One region of the Streptomyces chromofuscus genome, then DNA from elsewhere that is predicted to be linked to it. Evidence: riboswitches for the same ligand, from Rfam matches in the RefSeq annotation. Region 1 holds a riboswitch; the other holds the start of a gene.
The links. Region 1 has a riboswitch for glycine ahead of gcvT (glycine cleavage system aminomethyltransferase GcvT). Riboswitches for the same ligand answer to the same signal wherever they lie in the genome.
Positions count from the first base shown of each region.

Region 2: linked by a shared signal. The riboswitch ahead of gcvP (aminomethyl-transferring glycine dehydrogenase) and the one ahead of gcvT (glycine cleavage system aminomethyltransferase GcvT) in region 1 are both predicted to bind glycine.

Region 1 covers NZ_CP063374.1:5,731,108-5,740,321, reverse strand. The annotation lists gene IPT68_RS25975 (ABC transporter substrate-binding protein) at 1-827, opposite strand, end outside; gene IPT68_RS25970 (enhanced serine sensitivity protein SseB C-terminal domain-containing protein) at 1,619-2,410, opposite strand; gene IPT68_RS25965 (enhanced serine sensitivity protein SseB) at 2,568-3,347, opposite strand; gene IPT68_RS25960 (AAA family ATPase) at 4,014-4,682, opposite strand; glycine riboswitch at 4,938-5,037, shown strand; glycine riboswitch at 5,038-5,155, shown strand; gene gcvT (glycine cleavage system aminomethyltransferase GcvT) at 5,190-6,308, shown strand; gene gcvH (glycine cleavage system protein GcvH) at 6,418-6,795, shown strand; gene glyA (serine hydroxymethyltransferase) at 6,810-8,072, shown strand; gene IPT68_RS25940 (L-serine ammonia-lyase) at 8,138-9,214, shown strand, end outside.
Region 2 covers NZ_CP063374.1:1,319,225-1,328,438, forward strand. The annotation lists gene gcvP (aminomethyl-transferring glycine dehydrogenase) at 1-2,844, opposite strand, end outside; glycine riboswitch at 3,020-3,115, opposite strand; gene IPT68_RS05950 (PRC-barrel domain-containing protein) at 3,230-3,601, shown strand; partial or broken gene IPT68_RS05955 (DNA polymerase IV) at 3,523-4,961, opposite strand; gene IPT68_RS05960 (MerR family transcriptional regulator) at 5,026-5,709, opposite strand; gene IPT68_RS05965 (bifunctional nuclease family protein) at 5,971-6,444, opposite strand; gene ftsR (transcriptional regulator FtsR) at 6,982-7,725, opposite strand; gene IPT68_RS05975 (FHA domain-containing protein) at 7,768-8,727, opposite strand; gene IPT68_RS05980 (DUF881 domain-containing protein) at 8,789-9,214, opposite strand, start outside.

The sequences.
Region 1 (9,214 bases):
CCGTCCTCGGTGTCGATGGTGCGAATGACCAGGTTCTTGACCTTGGCCTTCTCACCCCAGTAGTCGTCGAAGCGCTGAAGGGTGACTTCCTTGTTGCCCTTGTTCCACTTCGTGATCTTGTACGGGCCGGTACCGGCGACCGTGCCGGCCTCCTGGCTGTACTTGGGGTAGGTGATCGCGTCGCCCTTGGCGGTCGCCTCCTGGGCCTCGTACGCCTTGAGGGCCTTCGGCGAGTGGATGGCCAGGGCCTGCAGGGAGAAGCCGCCGGGGAGGTTGGCGGAAGGCTTCTTGACCTCGATGACGGCGGTGTTCTCGTCCTTCGCGGTGCAGGACTTGTAGTTCGCCTCCGGCGTCTCCTTGTCCTCGTTCTTCGCGAAGCCGCCCATGATGGTCTGCCAGTAGTACGAGACCGCGCTGGACTGGTAGGTGCCCTTCCAGTTGAACCAGTGGTCGTAGTTGGCGCACACGGCCGCGGCGTTGAACGCTTCACCGTCGTGGAACTTCACGCCCTTGCGGAGGTTGAAGGTCCACACGGTGCCCGCGTCGTTGCTCTCCCAGGTCTCGGCGAGGCCGCCGACGAGCTTGCTGCCGCCCGACTCGTGCTCGAGCAGCGCCTCGAAGGCCTGGCGGGTGACCCGGAAGGTCTCGCCGTCGCTCGCGAGCGCAGGGTCCAGCGAGCTCGGGTCGCCGGGGGCGCCGAACACGAAGGTGTCCTTCTCCCCCTTCGAGTCTTCCTTGTCTCGCTCACTGGCACAGCCGGTGGCGATCAGACCGACCGCCAACGCGGCCGTGATCGCCCTGGCGGCGCGGGATCTGAGTATGCGCATAGGTCGGCCACTCCGGGTTCCGCTGAGGGGAATGCAATGTTGACCGCCTGAACACTACAGACGGGACCGGCGCCCGAGAACAGTCCGCATAGCGGTGATACCTACCTGAGATCTGAACACTCGATAAATGGGAAGCTACCGGTACATCAAGGGTAGGCGCGATGAACTTGCCGCACACAGCCGGGAGTTGCACATAGGGCCTGTTAGGGTCCCTTACCCGTGGCCGACGGGTCGAATCGACGGCCCGTGGAGGGGGACGGAGACTGTCGACCCGAACGTCCGGGCACACTGACGGCGCGCGGCCGGCCCTTTCGCTCCCCCCCCCCGCCTCTACGTGGCCACATCGACCGATCAAGTTCGGTCAGATCCCGTATCCCACCGCAATCCCGACATCCATCCGCTGGTCACGTCTCACTCGACGCACTGCACGGATCAACTGTTGGGCGCCGAAAAACCCTGGCGCTCCCGGAGACACGGGAACCAGCATGCAAGAAGAGTGGAAGCGCAATGCGGGCGCGACATGGGCTGCTGCGGCCCTCCTGACCGGCATGATGGTCGCGGTCCAGGGACAGCCCCCGCGGGGACGACCGGCAAGTACAACTCCGCCAAGGTCGGGGAAGCCAAGGGCAAGCACTACGGCTGCACGACTCCCAAGGCCGCGTACCAGCGGTTCAACATCCGCACAGAGCGCGACAACTCCAGGTACCGACCCGTGGCCCACTCAAGGACATGGAATTCTGCATCTGCCGACGCCGCGGTTGATGATGGAGCGGTCCAGAAGAGGCCAGTGCTCAGTTGGACGGTGGATACCCGTACCCGCGGGCGGCCTGGGACGGGCCCGCGTGGGCCTCTCGGTCGTAGAAGGGGCGGGCGTTGGCGCGCAGCCACATCGCGACCGGGTCGTACTCGTCGGACATCGCGACCGTCGACACCGGCAGTCCGTCCGGGACCGCGCCGATCGACTGCTGCATCATCGCTCGCACCGAGTCCACGGCGGGCGGGGAGGTGTCGTACACGTCGAGGCCGATGGCGAGGTACGGCGCGCCGAGCGCGGGCTGGACCCAGGCGCGGCGCAGCGAGCGGACGGCCGGGGTGCGGTGGGCGTTCTGCGACAGCAGGGCGTAGAACTGCGGGATCTGGATGGCGGGTTCCGACAGCCGCAGGGGGCCGGCGGGCTGGCGGTCGAGGCCGGTGGCGATGCGGCGCAGATCCAGCCAGGGGATGCCGACGCCGCCGCCGGGGGCGTGCGGGTTCAGCCAGATCCCGTAGTGGTCGGGGTAGAGGGTGCGGGCCACGTCCAGGCCGTCGACCACCTCGTACGAGCGGTTCCAGCCGCTGGCCGACAGCTCCTGGGCCGAGGTGACGCAGGGGGCGTAGCCGTAGCCGTCGACCTCCATGTTCCCGTACTGGGCGTCGGGGCTGCCGGCCTGACCGTGCCACAGCAGCATCCAGACCTGGCCGGAGTGGGGGGTCGCGAGGGCGCGCAGGAGTGCCTCGTAGGCGTCGTGGCGCCCCGGCGTCACCTGGCGCAGCATGTGCTCGACCTGGCCGGCCGCGGCCGTGCCCGTGCCGCTCGCGCTCACTGTTTACCGCCCCTTCGTGCAACGCCCTTTTCGAGCCGTGACCCTAGCTTAAGGGCGCCCACCGACTCGGGGACTGTCTCGTTTCGGCGAGCGCGGGTCGTCCGTTGCTGGTCGCGCGGCTCCCCGCGCCCCCGGGTCCGCCGTCCGCGGAGGTGTTTCACCGGCTCCGCTGGTAGAAGGGGCGCACCCGCTCCCGCATCCAGGTGACCACCGGGTCCTGGGCCACGTCCATCAGGACCAGGTTGACCGGCCATCGCACGGGAGTGCTGCCCAGGGCGCGGCCCAGGGCGTCCAGGGGTGCGGCGCGCAGGTCCCCTTCCCACTGGGAGAGTTCGACGCCCACGAACATCACCGGGTCGGCCGTCTCGATCGCCGCCAGGCAGCGGCGGGCCGTGGTCACGACGCCGATCGACTCGAACTCCGCGGACGCCGCCGTGAGGAAGTCCACCGGGTCGTCCTGCCAGTCGGGCTGGAAGAGGCGGACCCGGCCACCGCTCGCGGGGCCGTCGAGGGGGGTGCGGCCGGCGCGGCCGAGTTCGGCGACCGCGGCCGGGGGGAGCGGGATGCCGACGACGCCGCCGGGGTTCACCGCGATGCCCGCCTGCGGGGGCAGGCCGCGGGCGAACTCGACAGCGGGGGCGATGGTGTACGACATGTGGGCGCCGACGACCTGGCGGAACTGTTCCTCGGAGCTGAAGACCGGGACGTAGGCCTGGCCGTCGATCTCCATGCTCGGCAGGTCGAGGGGGCCGCTGTGGGGGCCGCCGCCGTTGGGCAGCGGCACCCACACGAAGCTGCGGCCGAGCACCTCGACGATCCGGCCGCCGGCCGACGGGACACCGAGGGAGGCCGACAGCACCTCCTCCAGCTCGTTGCCGGGCCATCCGCCGTGCGGATGCGGGTGCGCCTGCGCCGGAATGTCCTCCGGGAAGTCCATCTGCCTACCGCCTGCTCCGTACCAGTGCCATCGGCTGAAAAGGCTAACCCGCCCGCCGCGTCGCCCCACACAACGATCCGGCACGGGGCACCGGGCGTGGCCGCAGCCGGTGGACCGTACCGGCGCCGGACCACCCCCGCCTCGGACTCGGGCCGTGAAGCCGGACCGGTGCGGGGCCGCACGCGGCGGAGTGTCGGACAGTGGGCGCCCGTGAGGCCGATACCGCCCGGCGTACCCACCGCCGCGCCGTCGAGCAGGCGTCGGACCTCTGGCCGGTCCGGCCCGGTGTGCCCCCACCGCCGCGCGCTCGGGTGGGGGTCAGCCCGTGAAGCCGATGCGACCCGGCGTGCTCCCGCCGCGCGGTCAGGTGATTGTCAGCCCGTGACACCCCATCGGCCCAGCATGCAGGCCACCACCGCGCGGTCCGGTGGGGGTCAGCCCGTGAAGCCGACGCGACCCGGCGTGCTCCCGCCGCGCGGTCAGGTGATGGCCAGCCCGTGACACCCCATCGGCCCAGCATGCAGGCCACCACCGCGCGGTCCGGTGGGGGTCAGCCCGTGAAGCCGACGCGACCCGGCGTGCTCCCGCCGCGCGGTCAGGTGATTGTCAGCCCGTGACACCCCATCGGCCCAGCATGCAGGCCACCACCGCGCGGTCCGGTGGGGGTCAGCCCGTGAAGCCGACGCGGGTCAGCGTGTCGGCCGCCGCGCGGTCGAGCAGGATCGCGGCGCCGCAGCCGCGCGGCAGGGCGCCGCGTTCGGTGCGCCGCAGCAGGCGGCCGGCGGCGCGGCGGTGGCGCAGGAACGCGTACCGCGAGACGCCGCGGCCGCGTTCGCGCTGGCCGGCCAGGGCCTGCTCGGCGGTGACGTCGAGCAGCAGCAGGTGCAGGGTGCCGCCGCGGCGGCGGGCCTCGCGGGCCAGCCAGGCGCGCACCCAGGCCTGCGTACCGCAGTCGTGGACGACGACGCCCTCGCCGGTACGCACGGCGCGGCGCAGGCCGGCGTAGTGCGCGAGGCGCACGAGGGGGCGGTACACCGCGTACGGCAGCCAGGGCGGCGTACGGCCGTCCCAGCGGTCGCGGGTGTCCTGGGAGTCGATGCGCCGGCCGCGGACCGCCCGCCGCATCAGGGTGGACTTGCCGCTGCCCGGCAGGCCGGTGATCACGACGAGGTCGCGGGGGCCGAAGAGCAGGGCGTGCGGGCTGCGGCCCGCGCGCTCGCGCAGGTCGCGGACCACGGGGGACGGCAGCGCGGCGCCCGCCTCCCGGGCCGGGGCGGTCGGCTGCTCGGGCAGTGCGAGGCCCGCGGTGGTCGCGTAGGCCGTGGTCCTGTTCACCGTGATCGTCCTCCCCTGGGGCGGTTCACGAGTTCCCGTCCCCGTCGAGTGTAAAGAGAACGTAATACGCGGCGTCTCGCGTTTCCGTCCGCTTCCCGCAACAGGCCTGCTACAGCACACTGTGCCCGCCTGTGGACGCTGTGTGTCCTCCTGTGGGCATGTGCACCCCCTGTGGCAGGTCCCCCGTGAAAGATCCCCCTGCCGCCCCGCGGTGATGCGTGCAATGATGAGCGCGCCAACTGCATACCGGCCGCTTGAATCCGCGCGGGAGAGTTCCCAGGCACGTCGTGACTGGGACGCCGAAGGAGCAAGTCCCTCCCTTGAATCTCTCAGGCCCCGTTACCGCGCGGGCGAGGCACATCTGAAAAGCGGGCTGCTGCCGCAGTGGCTCCACCCAAGGTGCAAGTCCTGGTCACCGTCCGTCAGGGGTGGTCATGGCGAACCTCTCAGGTTCCGATGACAGATGGGGAGGAACGACCTCGCCGTCATGCCTTGGGAGAACGACCGATGAGCAGCACCGCACCCCGTCGCACCGCGCTCGATGCCCTGCATCGTTCGCTGGGCGCGACCATGACCGACTTCGCCGGCTGGGACATGCCCCTGCGCTACGGCTCCGAGCGCGACGAGCACCTGGCGGTGCGCACGAAGGCCGGGCTGTTCGACCTGTCGCACATGGGTGAGATCACGGTCACCGGCCCGCAGGCGGCCCGGCTCCTCAATCACGCGCTCGTCGGCAACATCGCCTCCGTCGGCGTGGGCCGCGCCCGCTACACCATGATCTGCCGGGCGGACGGCGGCATCCTCGACGACCTGATCGTCTACCGGCTCGCCGAGACCGAGTACATGGTCGTCGCCAACGCGAGCAACGCGCAGACGGTCCTGGACGCCCTGACGGAGCGCGCGGAGGGCTTCGACGCCGCCGTGCGCGACGACCGGGACGCCTACGCGCTGATCGCCGTGCAGGGCCCCGAGTCCCCCGGCATCCTCAAGCAGCTGACCGACGCCGACCTCGACGGACTGAAGTACTACGCCGGCCTGCCCGGCACCGTCGCGGGCGTCCCGGCGCTGATCGCCCGCACCGGGTACACCGGCGAGGACGGCTTCGAGCTGTTCGTGCAGCCGGAGCACGCCGTGGCGTTGTGGGAGGCGCTGACCGAGGCGGGCGCGGGCGCCGGCCTCGTCCCGTGCGGCCTGTCCTGCCGGGACACCCTGCGCCTGGAGGCGGGCATGCCGCTGTACGGGCATGAGCTGTCCACCTCCCTCACCCCCTTCGACGCGGGGCTCGGCCGGGTGGTGAAGTTCGACAAGGAGGGCGACTTCGTCGGCCGCGAGGCCCTCGCCGAGGCCGCCGCCCGCGCGGAGGCCAGCCCGCCGCGCGTCCTCGTCGGCCTGGTCGCCGAGGGCCGCCGCGTCCCGCGCGCCGGGTACGCCGTGGTCGCCGGCGGCGAGGTGATCGGCGAGGTCACCTCCGGCGCCCCCTCCCCCACGCTGGGCAAGCCCATCGCGATGGCGTACGTCGACGCCGCGCACGCGGCGCCGGGCACGCCGGGCGTCGGCGTGGACATCCGGGGCACCCACGAGCCGTACGAGGTCGTGGCGCTGCCGTTCTACAAGCGCCAGAAGTAGACACTGGGCTCGGGCCCTCCGTGACCCGGCACACGTTTCGCCTGCTCACAGGCAGTACCAGCAGTCCCCCATTCACCAGCACTCCCGCGCGTACAGGAGAATTCAGGCCATGAGCAACCCCCAGCAGCTGCGCTACAGCAAGGAGCACGAGTGGCTGTCGGCCGCCGAGGACGGCGTCTCGACGGTCGGCATCACCGAGTTCGCCGCGAACGCCCTCGGTGACGTCGTCTACGCCCAGCTCCCCGAGGTGGGCTCCCAGGTGACCGCGGGCGAGACCTGCGGCGAGCTGGAGTCGACCAAGTCGGTCAGCGACCTCTACTCCCCGGTCACCGGTGAGGTCACCGAGATCAACGAGGACGTGGTGAACGACCCGTCCCTGGTGAACTCCGCCCCCTTCGAGGGCGGCTGGCTGTTCAAGGTGCGCATCGCGGAGGAGCCGGCCGAGCTGCTCTCCGCCGACGAGTACGCCGCCCACACCGCCGGCTGAGGAGTCGTAGCGAGATGTCCGTCCTCAACACCCCCCTGCACGAGCTCGACCCGGCCGTCGCGGCGGCCGTCGACGCCGAGCTGCACCGCCAGCAGTCCACGCTCGAGATGATCGCCTCGGAGAACTTCGCCCCCGTGGCGGTCATGGAGGCGCAGGGCTCGGTCCTGACCAACAAGTACGCCGAGGGCTACCCCGGCCGCCGCTACTACGGCGGCTGCGAGCACGTCGACGTGGTCGAGCAGATCGCGATCGACCGCGTCAAGGAGCTGTTCGGCGCCGAGCACGCCAACGTGCAGCCGCACTCGGGTGCCCAGGCCAACGCGGCGGCGATGTTCGCGCTGCTCAAGCCCGGCGACACGATCATGGGCCTGAACCTGGCGCACGGCGGGCACCTGACCCACGGCATGAAGATCAACTTCTCCGGCAAGCTCTACGACGTGGTCGCCTACCACGTCGGCGAGGACGGCCGCGTCGACATGCACGAGGTCGAGCGGCTCGCCAAGGAGGCCAGGCCGAAGCTGATCGTCGCCGGCTGGTCCGCCTACCCGCGGCAGCTGGACTTCGCGGCGTTCCGCCGGATCGCCGACGAGGTCGGCGCGTACCTCATGGTCGACATGGCGCACTTCGCCGGTCTGGTCGCCGCGGGCCTGCACCCCAACCCGGTGCCGCACGCCCATGTCGTCACCACCACGACCCACAAGACGCTGGGCGGCCCGCGCGGCGGTGTGATCCTGTCCACGGCCGAACTCGCCAAGAAGATCAACTCGGCGGTCTTCCCCGGTCAGCAGGGCGGCCCGCTGGAGCACGTGATCGCCGCGAAGGCGGTCGCCTTCAAGGTCGCCGCCTCGGAGGACTTCCAGGAGCGGCAGCGCCGTACCCTGGAAGGCGCGCGCGTGCTCGCCGAGCGGCTCGTGCAGGACGACGTCAAGGCCGTGGGCGTGGACGTGCTCTCCGGCGGCACCGACGTCCACCTGGTCCTGGTCGACCTGCGCAACTCCGAGCTCGACGGCCAGCAGGCCGAGGACCGGCTCCACGAGATCGGCATCACCGTCAACCGCAACGCGATCCCGAACGACCCGCGTCCGCCGATGGTGACGTCCGGTCTGCGGATCGGCACCCCGGCCCTGGCCACCCGCGGCTTCACGGCCGAGGACTTCGCCGAGGTCGCGGACGTGATCGCGCAGGCGCTGAAGCCGTCGTACGACGCGGAGGCGCTCACGGCACGGGTCAAGGCGCTCGCCGACAAGCACCCGCTCTACCCCGGCCTCACCAAGTAGTGACCGACCGTGGGCTCCACACCGGCGTGGAGCCCACCGCACCACCCCCGTCCCAAGGAGTCAGCGTGGCCATCTCGGTCTTCGACCTGTTCTCGATCGGCATCGGCCCGTCCAGCTCCCACACGGTCGGCCCGATGCGCGCGGCCCGGATGTTCGCCCGCCGCCTGAGCGGCGAGGAGCTGCTGGGCTCCGTGGCCTCGCTGCGCGTCGAGCTGTACGGCTCCCTGGGCGCGACCGGACACGGGCACGGCACCCCCAAGGCGGTGCTGCTCGGCCTGGAGGGCGACTCGCCGCGCACGGTGGACGTGGAGACGGCCGACGAACGGGTCGAGGCGATCAAGGCCGTCGGCCGGCTGAGCCTCCTCGGCGAGCACGAGATCGCCTTCGACTTCGACGCGGACCTGAAACTGCACCGCCGCAAGGCACTCCCGTACCACGCCAACGGCATGACCCTGTGGGCGTACGACGCCTCCGGGACGGAGCTGCTGTCCAAGACGTACTACTCGGTGGGCGGCGGGTTCGTCGTCGACGAGGACGCGGTCGGCGCGGACCGCATCAAGCTGGACGACACGGTCCTGAAGTACCCCTTCCGCACGGGCGACGAGCTGCTGCGCCTGACGAAGGAGACGGGGCTGTCGATCTCCTCGCTGATGCTGGAGAACGAGCGCGCCTGGCGCACCGAGGAGGAGATCCGCACCGGCCTGCTGGACATCTGGCAGGTGATGCAGGCCTGCGTGCGGCGCGGCATGACCCGCGAGGGCATCCTGCCCGGCGGGCTGAAGGTGCGCCGGCGCGCCGCCAACACCGCGCGCAAGCTGCGCTCCGAGGGGGACCCGAAGGCCCTCGCCATGGAGTGGATCACGCTCTACGCGATGGCGGTGAACGAGGAGAACGCGGCCGGCGGCCGGGTCGTCACCGCGCCCACCAACGGCGCGGCGGGCATCATCCCGGCGGTCCTGCACTACTACATCAACTTCGTGCCGGGCGCCGACGAGGACGGCGTGGTCCGCTTCCTGCTCGCCGCCGGCGCGATCGGCATGCTGTTCAAGGAGAACGCCTCCATCTCCGGCGCCGAGGTCGGCTGCCAGGGCGAGGTCGGCTCCGCCTGCTCGATGGCCGCGGGCGCCCTCGCCGAGGTGCTC
Region 2 (9,214 bases), 4.4 Mb from region 1:
GTTCCGGTCACCGAACGCCTGGTCGATGCGCCGCACCGGCGGCCAGTACTTGTCGGCCACCGACACCCCGCCCGGGAAGACGGCCTCGTCACGCGAGTACGCGTGCTCCCACGCGCCACCCAGCGCGGCGGCGGTGTGCGGAGCGTTCCGCAGCGGGTTGTCGTCGGCCGGCCACTCGCCCGCCCCGACCTTCTCGATCTCCGCCCGAATCGCGATCATCGCGTCGCAGAACCGGTCGAGTTCGGTCAGGTCCTCGGACTCGGTCGGCTCGATCATCAGCGTCCCGGCCACCGGGAACGACATCGTCGGCGCGTGGAACCCGTAGTCGATCAGCCGCTTGGCCACGTCGTCGACGCTCACGCCCGTCGCCTTGGTCAACGGCCGCAGATCGATGATGCACTCGTGCGCGACCAGCCCGCCCGGACCGGTGTACAGCACCGGGTAGTGCGGCTCCAGCCGCTTGGCGATGTAGTTGGCGCTCAGCACGGCCACCTGCGTGGCCCGCTTCAGCCCTTCGCCGCCCATGAGCCGCACGTAGGCCCAGGAGATCGGCAGAATGCCCGCCGACCCCCACGGCGCGGCCGAGATCGGCCCCACCCCGGTCTCCGGCCCGGCCTCGGGCTGCAGGGGGTGGTTCGGCAGGTACGGCGCCAGGTGCGACCGTACGGCCACCGGGCCGACGCCCGGCCCACCGCCGCCGTGCGGGATGCAGAACGTCTTGTGCAGGTTGAGGTGGGAGACGTCGCCCCCGAAGTGACCCGGCTTCGCCAGCCCCACCAGCGCGTTGAGGTTGGCCCCGTCGACGTACACCTGCCCGCCGGCGTCGTGCACCTGGGCGCAGATGTCGGCGACGTGCTCCTCGAACACACCGTGCGTGGACGGGTAGGTGATCATCAGCACCGACAGCTCGTCGCGGTACTGCTCGATCTTCGCCCGCAGGTCCTCGACGTCGATCTCGCCGTCCTCGGCGGTCTTCACGACGAGGACCTTCATCCCGGCCATGACGGCGCTCGCGGCGTTCGTGCCGTGCGCCGACGACGGGATCAGACACACGGTCCGCTGCTCGTCGCCGTTGGCCCGGTGGTACCCGCGCACGGCGAGCAGTCCGGCCAGCTCGCCCTGCGAGCCCGCGTTGGGCTGCAACGACACCTTGTCGTACCCGGTGACCTCGGCGAGACGGTCCTCCAGCTCACGAATGAGCGTCAGGTATCCCTGGGCCTGCTCGGCGGGCGCGAACGGATGCATCTGCCCGAACTCCGGCCAGGTGACCGGCTCCATCTCCGTGGTCGCGTTGAGCTTCATGGTGCAGGAGCCCAGCGGGATCATGCCGCGGTCGAGCGCGTAGTCGCGGTCGGCTAGCCGGCGCAGGTAGCGCAGCATCGCGGTCTCGGAGCGGTGCTGGTGGAAGACCGGGTGGGTCAGGTAGTCGTCGGTGCGCAGCAGCCCGCCCGGCAGCGCGTCCTCCGCGACGCCGTCCAGCGCCTCGATGTCCCCCGCGACGCCGAACGCGGCCCACACGGCGGCCAGTTCGGCCCGCGTGGTGGTTTCGTCGCAGGCCATGGAGACGTGGTCGGCGTCCACGAGCCGCAGGTTGACACCGTTCTCGCGCGCGGCGGCGACGACCTCGGCCGCACGCCCCGGCACTCGCGTGGTGACGGTGTCGAAGTAGGCGCCGTCGACGATCTCGACGCCGCCGACCCGGAGGCCCGCGGCGAGGATCGCGGCGTACCGGTGCGTGCGCCGCGCGATGCCCTTCAGGCCCTCGGGCCCGTGGTACACCGCGTACATCCCGGCCATCACCGCCAGCAGCACCTGCGCGGTGCAGATGTTGCTGGTCGCCTTCTCGCGCCGGATGTGCTGCTCACGCGTCTGCAGTGCGAGCCGGTAGGCCTTGTTCCCGTCGGCGTCGACGGACACGCCCACGAGCCGCCCGGGCAGGCTGCGCGCGAACTTCTCCTGGACCGCCATGTAACCGGCGTGCGGCCCGCCGAAGCCCATCGGCACACCGAACCGCTGCGTCGTGCCGACCGCGATGTCGGCGCCCAGCTCACCCGGCGACTTCAGCAGCGTCAGCGCCAGCAGGTCGGCGGCGACGGTGACGAGCGCGCCCAGCTCGTGCGCCTGGTCGATGACCGGCTTGATGTCGCGCACGGTGCCGGAGGCGCCCGGGTACTGAATCAGCACGCCGTTGATCTCACGCTCGGCGACGTCGGCCGGGATGCCCTCGCTGAGGTCGGCGACGACGACCTCGACGCCGGTCGGCTCGGCGCGGGTCTCGATCACGGCGATGGTCTGCGGCAGCGCGTCCGCGTCGACCAGGAACAGGCCCTTCTTGTTCTTGCCCATGCGCCGGGACAGCGCCATCGCCTCGGCCGCGGCCGTGCCCTCGTCCAGCAGGGAGGCGCCGGAGGTCGGCAGGCCCGTGAGGTCGGCGACCACGGTCTGGAAGTTCAGCAGCGCCTCCAGGCGGCCCTGCGAGATCTCCGGCTGGTACGGGGTGTACGCCGTGTACCAGGCCGGGTTCTCCATGACGTTGCGCAGGACGACGGGCGGGGTGATCGTCCCGTAGTAGCCGAGGCCGATCATGGACCCCAGGACCTGGTTGCGGTCGGCGAGGGAGCGCAGCTCGCGCAGCACCTCGGCCTCGGTGCGGGCGCCCGGCAGGTCCAGGGCGTCGGCGTTCTTGATCACATCCGGTACCGCGGCGGCGGTGAGCTCGTCGAGCGAGCCGTAGCCGACCTGCGCGAGCATCTTGGCCCGCGCCTCCTGGTCGGGCCCGATGTGGCGCTGCTCGAAGGGGATGCCCGCTTCGAGTTCGGAGAGCGGAATGCGATGGGCGGTCATTGCGGAGGCCTCCTGGTCTGACGCGACCTTCGAGGGACACCACGGCACGGGTGCCCCGACGGCCTCCCCCTCTGTCATCTCAACCTGAGAGCTTCACCGGCCGCCCGAGGGACGTCCGGCTTGCACCGTCGGTGAGAGCGGGAGCCGTGACACCCGCTCTGCTTTCCAGAGTGACCTCGTCCGTGCGGTACGTGGGCCTGAGAGATTCCGGGGAGGATTTGCTCCTTCGGCGCCTCCGGTGATGTCCGGAGGACTCTCCCGCACGGGGTCAGCAGCCGTTTGTCAGACTACCAGCGAGGTCAACGCCCGGACCTTCGAGTGGCCGCCTTCCGCATTGTGCTCTTTCGTAGTGCTTACGGATGAGGTGCTAGCCAGTGGAGGGCCCGTGCAGACCGACATCGATCCGCGCAACCTGATCGGCCGCAAGGCATTCGACCGCCACGGCACCAAGATCGGCACCATCGACGAGGTCTACCTCGACGACGCGACGGGTGTCCCGGAGTGGGCCGCCATACGGACGGGCCTGTTCAGCAGGGACGCCTTCGTGCCACTGGAGCCCAGCGAGCTGATCGACGGCAGTCTGCACGTCCCCTTCGACCGCGCCCTGATCAAGGACGCCCCCGACTTCGGCGTGGGCCGGCATCTCTCCCCCGAGCAGGAACTCCAGCTCTACCACCACTACGGCCTCGACGTGGCCGCTCCTCCGGCGCTCCCGGACCGCGAGTTCGGCAAGCTGGCCGGCTCGGAGGAGACGTGACCTGCACGGCTCAGCCCTGCGGCTCGGGTCTTCGCGCAACCAGCGGCAGCGGCTCCGCCGGCTCCAGCGCGGGATCGTCGATCCGGAAGGTCCGTACCCGCCCGGGCTCCGAGTCGGGCGTCTCGAACCGCACGGTCACCCTGCCCAGCCCGCTGCCCTGCACCCACCCGTGCCCGTACTCGGCGTGCCGCACGTCGTGCCCGGCAGCCCACCGCCGCTCGACGGGCTCGGCCTCCTCCGTCTCCGCCTCCTCAGCGATGTCGTCCTCGCCTCCCTCGGCCCGCTCCCCCGCCGCCTGAGCGAAGAGATCTTCCTGCGTGTAGTCGGCCAGCCCGGTCACCCCCACCCCGAGCAGCCGCACACCCCCTGTCGTGTCCACGGACTCCAGCAGCCGTGCCGCAGCCTCCCGCACCACCGCCGGATCGTCCGTCGGCCCGCGCAGCGTCTCGGAACGGGTCAGCGTCGAGAAGTCGTACCGCCGTACCTTCAGGACGATCGTCCGCCCCGACAGCCCGGCCCCGCGCAGCCGGCGCACGCACCGGTCGGCAAGCCGCTGCACCTCCAGCCCGACCCGGACCCGGTCGTGGATGTCCACGTCGTAGGTGTCCTCGACCGACACGGACTTCGCCTCCCGTTCGGCGACCACCGGCCGGTCGTCGCGGGCCAGCGCCATGGCGTACAGCGCGTGCCCGTGCGCCTTGCCCAGCAGCCGGACGAGCTCGTCCTCGCCCGCCTCGGCGATCTCGTCGACCGTGGTGATCCCGGCCCGCCGCAGATGATCGCCGGTCGCCGGACCCACCCCCGGCAGGGTCCGCACCGGCATCGGCCCGAGCAGCGCCCGCTCGGTGCCCGGCTCGATCAGCACCAGACCGTCCGGTTTGGCCTGCTCGGAGGCGATCTTCGCGAGCATCTTGGAGGCGGCGAGGCCCACGGACCCGGTGAGGCCGGTGCCGGCCCGGATGTCGGCCCGCAGCTTGATCCCCGCCAGCCGTGCGGACTGCCGGTCCCAGGCGGTCCCCCCGGCCTCCAGGTCCACGAACGCCTCGTCCAGGCTCAACGGCTCCACCAGCGGCGACAGCGCCCGGAGCAGGCCCATGACCTGCTCGCTGATCGTCCGGTAGAAGCCGAAGCGCGGCACCAGATACGCGGCGTTCGGCGCGAGCCGGCGCGCCTGGGCCATCGGCATCGCCGAATGCACCCCGAACACCCGCGCCTCGTACGAGCAGGTCGCCACCACCCCGCGCGGCCCGAGCCCGCCCACGATCACGGCTTTGCCGCGCAGGCTCGGCTTGGACGCCTGCTCCACCGAGGCGAAGAAGGCATCCATGTCGAGATGCAGGATCGTGGGCGCGGTTCTCACATGTCCGATGCTGCCTCACGCCACTGACAGTGCCCCGCAGCCGCCGGCAGCCGCGCGCAGGGCCTCAGACGGCCCGGTTGCGCCGCCGCGCCAGCTCGTCCGCCGGATTGTGGCCGACGAGCGTCTCCCCGGTGTCGATGCGCTCGCCGTGCAGCTGCGACAGGGCGCTCTCGACGTCCCGCCACACCACGCCGACGGCGATCCCGAAGACGCCCTGACCTCCCTGGAGCAGTGCGTGGACCTCGTCGGGCGAGGTGCACTCGTAGACCGTGGCGCCGTCGCTCATGAGCGTCATCCGCTCCAGGTCCCGAAAGCCGCGCTCCCGCAGGTGCTGGACGGCGGTGCGGATGTTCTGCAGCGACACCCCGGTGTCGAGGAACCGCTTGACGATCTTCAGAACGACGACATCACGAAAGCTGTACAGGCGCTGTGTCCCGGAGCCGTGGGCGGGCCGCACGCTCGGTTCGACGAGGCCGGTGCGGGCCCAGTAGTCCAGTTGCCGATAGGTGATGCCGGCGGCCGCGCAGGCCGTCGGACCGCGGTAGCCGATCTCCTCGGACGCCATGGGCGCCGCCCCTCCGCCGCCGAAAACGGCCGTCGGTCGCTGCGCAGCGTGATCAGTCACCCTGCCGTGCGGGGCGTACCCCCCACTCGGGCGGAGCCGAGAGCTCTGGGGAGGGTACGGACCGCTCTCCCCAAAACTGCGTCCGGGGGCACCCCCAGCCGTACCGTCGCCGCTGCTTCTCACGCCGACCTCCGTCCTTGACCTGCCTTCTCGACGGTAGGCAGTCACCGAGGGTGCGTCAACGATCGCCACACTCGGCACGCCGAGTGATAATCACCCTAAGAGTGGTTTCCCGCACCCCACCGCGGGGAAAGGCTAGCCGAATGCTCTGATGGGAAGCCGCAGGACGCTCTCACTCGCCACTGGCACGTGCCGGGCCGCGAGCCGCCGCCCGGCACACACCGGCCCGCCACGGACCTCGGGTCCGCCCGGGCCGGCCACTTCTCACTGGCTGCTGGTGCCGAAGTCCTCGGGGGAGATCTGGTCGAGGAACTCCCGGAACTTCTCCACCTCGTCCTCCTGCTCGTCGGGGATCGCGATACCGGCGTCGTCGAGCACCCCGTCACTGCCGTAGATCGGCGTTCCGGTGCGCAGGGCAAGCGCTATGGCATCGGAAGGACGGGCGCTCACCTCGACGCCGCTGGCGAAGACCAGCTCGGCGTAGAAGACGCCTTCACGCAGGTCCGTGATGCGTACTTCGGTGAGCTCCTGGCCGACGGCCTCCAGCACGTCCTTGAACAGGTCGTGGGTCAGCGGTCGCGCGGGGGCCATGCCCTGCTGGGCGAAGGCGATCGCCGTCGCCTCCCCCGGCCCGATCCAGATGGGGAGGTAACGGTCGCCTCCCACTTCGCGCAGGAGCACGATCGGTTGGTTGGAGGGCATTTCGACCCGGACACCTACGACATCGAGCTCGTTCACACAGCAACCCTAGGCCGTGCTCGGGACGTTTGGGTAGTCGGGCCACGATCCCCCACAGGATCCGGCCGTCACCAGCGCCCTTCGTGAATCCTCGAGGGAAGGAGTGCAAACCGAAGCAGCTCGCTGCCCCTGCCGCCTTCAAGGGCGCGGGCACGCCCACAGCCGACACGTGACCTCCGACTCCGGCAGGGCTCAGCCGTTCAGGGCCCCGACAGCGCCGCTCAGATCGCGTGCCCCGCAGCCCGGCAGCCGCGGCTCCCAAGCCACAGCCCAGCCGGGAGACGCCCACCGCCTGCACGTCAGCCACAGCCGGGGCCGGGGGTACCGCCGCCCCGGCCCGGAGGCATGCCGGACCGCCCCGCTGCCCGCCTGAAGCACCACTGCACCGCCTGCACGGCCCGGCGCATCGTCCAGCACTGTCCGGAACCGTTCCAGCAGCCTCGAAGCCCCGAGCGAGCCCACCGGTCCGCTCACAGCCGGGCCGGGCTCGGACCAGCAGCTCCGGGGCTTCAGCGGCCTCGACCGCAGCACCCTCGCTCAGGGCAGCCGAACCCCGAGCGCACTCTGCACCAACGCCGCATGCAGCTTCACCGTCAGGCTCGCGAGCTCCTTGGCCCGCGCCTCCGCGTGCGCCCTGGTCTGCGGATTGCGATGCCGCTTCAGTGGGGCCACCACCTGCTCCACGAGCCCCGCCTCGCGGTCGGCCGCTGCCTTCATCGCCCGCAGATGGCGCGGCTCGATCCCGAACCGCCCCAGCTCGACGATGAGCGCCGCAACGGTGACCGCCTCGGCGTCGTACACCCCGTCCGCCACCTGAGTGAGCAGCCCGTACGACTCCCACTCGGCGAACGCCCGCTCATCGACACCGGCCGCCGCCAGCAACTCGGCCCGCCCGATCCGCGCCGCCGTCGGCCCGTCGGACGCCTCGACGTCGGACACCGCCTCGCCGTCACGCTGTCGGCCCAGCGTCGGCAGCCGTACCTGCTCCCCACGCTCCATCGCGTCGAGGTACTCACGGATCACCTTGAGCGGCAGATAGTGGTCGCGCTGCATGCGCAGCACATGCCCGAGCCGTTCGACATCCCCCGCGCTGAACTTCCGGTACCCGGAGGGCGTCCGCTGCGGCTCGATCAGGCCCTCCGACTCCAGGAACCGGATCTTGGAGATCGTGACCTCGGGGAACTCCTCGCGCAGCACGTTCAACACCGTGCCGATACTCATCAGCCCGCTGTCCGTGGCGGCGGCACCGTACCCGGTGCCGCCGCTCGGTGTGTGACGCATGGACCTTCCCTGGAAGTCCCTCCGGACGGGTTCGGAGGAGGGTCAGATGCCCTGCCGGCTCGCGTAGAAGACCAGCCGGTACTTGCCGATCTGCACCTCGTCACCGTTCGACAGGGCGACCTGGTCGATCCGCTCCCGGTTGACGTAGGTGCCGTTGAGGCTGCCCACGTCGGCCACCGTGAACGACCCGTCCGGGCTGCGCCGGAACTCCACATGGCGTCGCGAGACCGTCACGTCGTCCAGGAAGATGTCGCTCTGCGGGTGCCGCCCGGCCGTCGTCAGGTCGCTGTCCAGCAGGAAGCGGCTGCCCGAGTTCGGCCCCCGCCGCACCACCAGCAGCGCGGACCCCAGCGGCAGCGCGTCCACCGCGGCCTGCGCCTCGGGGGACAGCGTCGGCATCGCCGTCTGACCGGTGACCTCGGCGTCGTACGCCTCGAGACCGCTGATGGAGATCGTGGACGTCGTCTCGGACGGACGCTCGGCCGCCACCCCCGCCCGCAGCGGCGCACCGCAGTGGGAACAGAAGCGGCTGCTCTCCGCGTTGCGGTTACCGCACCTCGTACAAACCAGGGCCGACATGGATGGATCCTCCTGCCGCGGCTGCCCCGCAGGGGCGTGGGACGCGTACGGGTCGGCGGAAAACCCTCCACCCGCACTTGAGGTTGACGGTTGCCCGAAACCTATGCCTCCGGCCTGGGCAGGGTCAACCGACGGCGCGCCCTGACCACCGGAAATGTCCCCACCCGGACCAGCGAGCTGGTCCCGGAACAGCGGGCGCCGGCCCTCCGCGTCAGGCTGTGCGCGATGACGAGCGGTCGCGTTGTCGCGGCCCTCTCGCGCGCTCTTGCCGAACAACTTCGCAAACAACTTCACGGGCGATTCCCCTTGACCGAAACAGACCCGCCCGTGGGGCAGGACGAACCCTGATTGCACACTCTGGCCGACCCGGACATCCTCACAACGTCCGTATCCACCAGACAGTTTCCACCACGCACCACCCAATCGGTGCGTCGACCCCCCGCAACGTGATGCCCTCCGCGGACGTCCCCCATGCGCCCCCGGTTCACTGGGAGGACGACCGAGCGTAGTCAGGTCGCTTCGCCGCTCGCAAGGCATCCACGACGATCTTGTCCGACCGCTCGACCGTCACGGTGGCCTGCTCCTTCTCAAGCGTCTGCACCACGCCTCCTGGGATGTTGAGCGCCGGTTCGAGATCCTGCGGCTTGCCGATGACCTTGAAACGAAAGGGAGCGTTGATCTTGTTCCCGTCGACGCTCACACTTTGCCCCGAGTCCGTCAGATAGGTACTCGCGACGACCCGCACGCCGTTCACCTGGATCGCCTCGGCGCCGGCCGCGCGCAGCTCCTGGATCGCGTCGAGCAGCATGTCCGCCTCGACCGTCCCCTTCGTGTCGTCGATGGTCATCGTGATGCCGGGCCCCTGTGCCGCCACCGTGCCCGCCAGCACCCCGAGTTGCCGTTCCTTCTC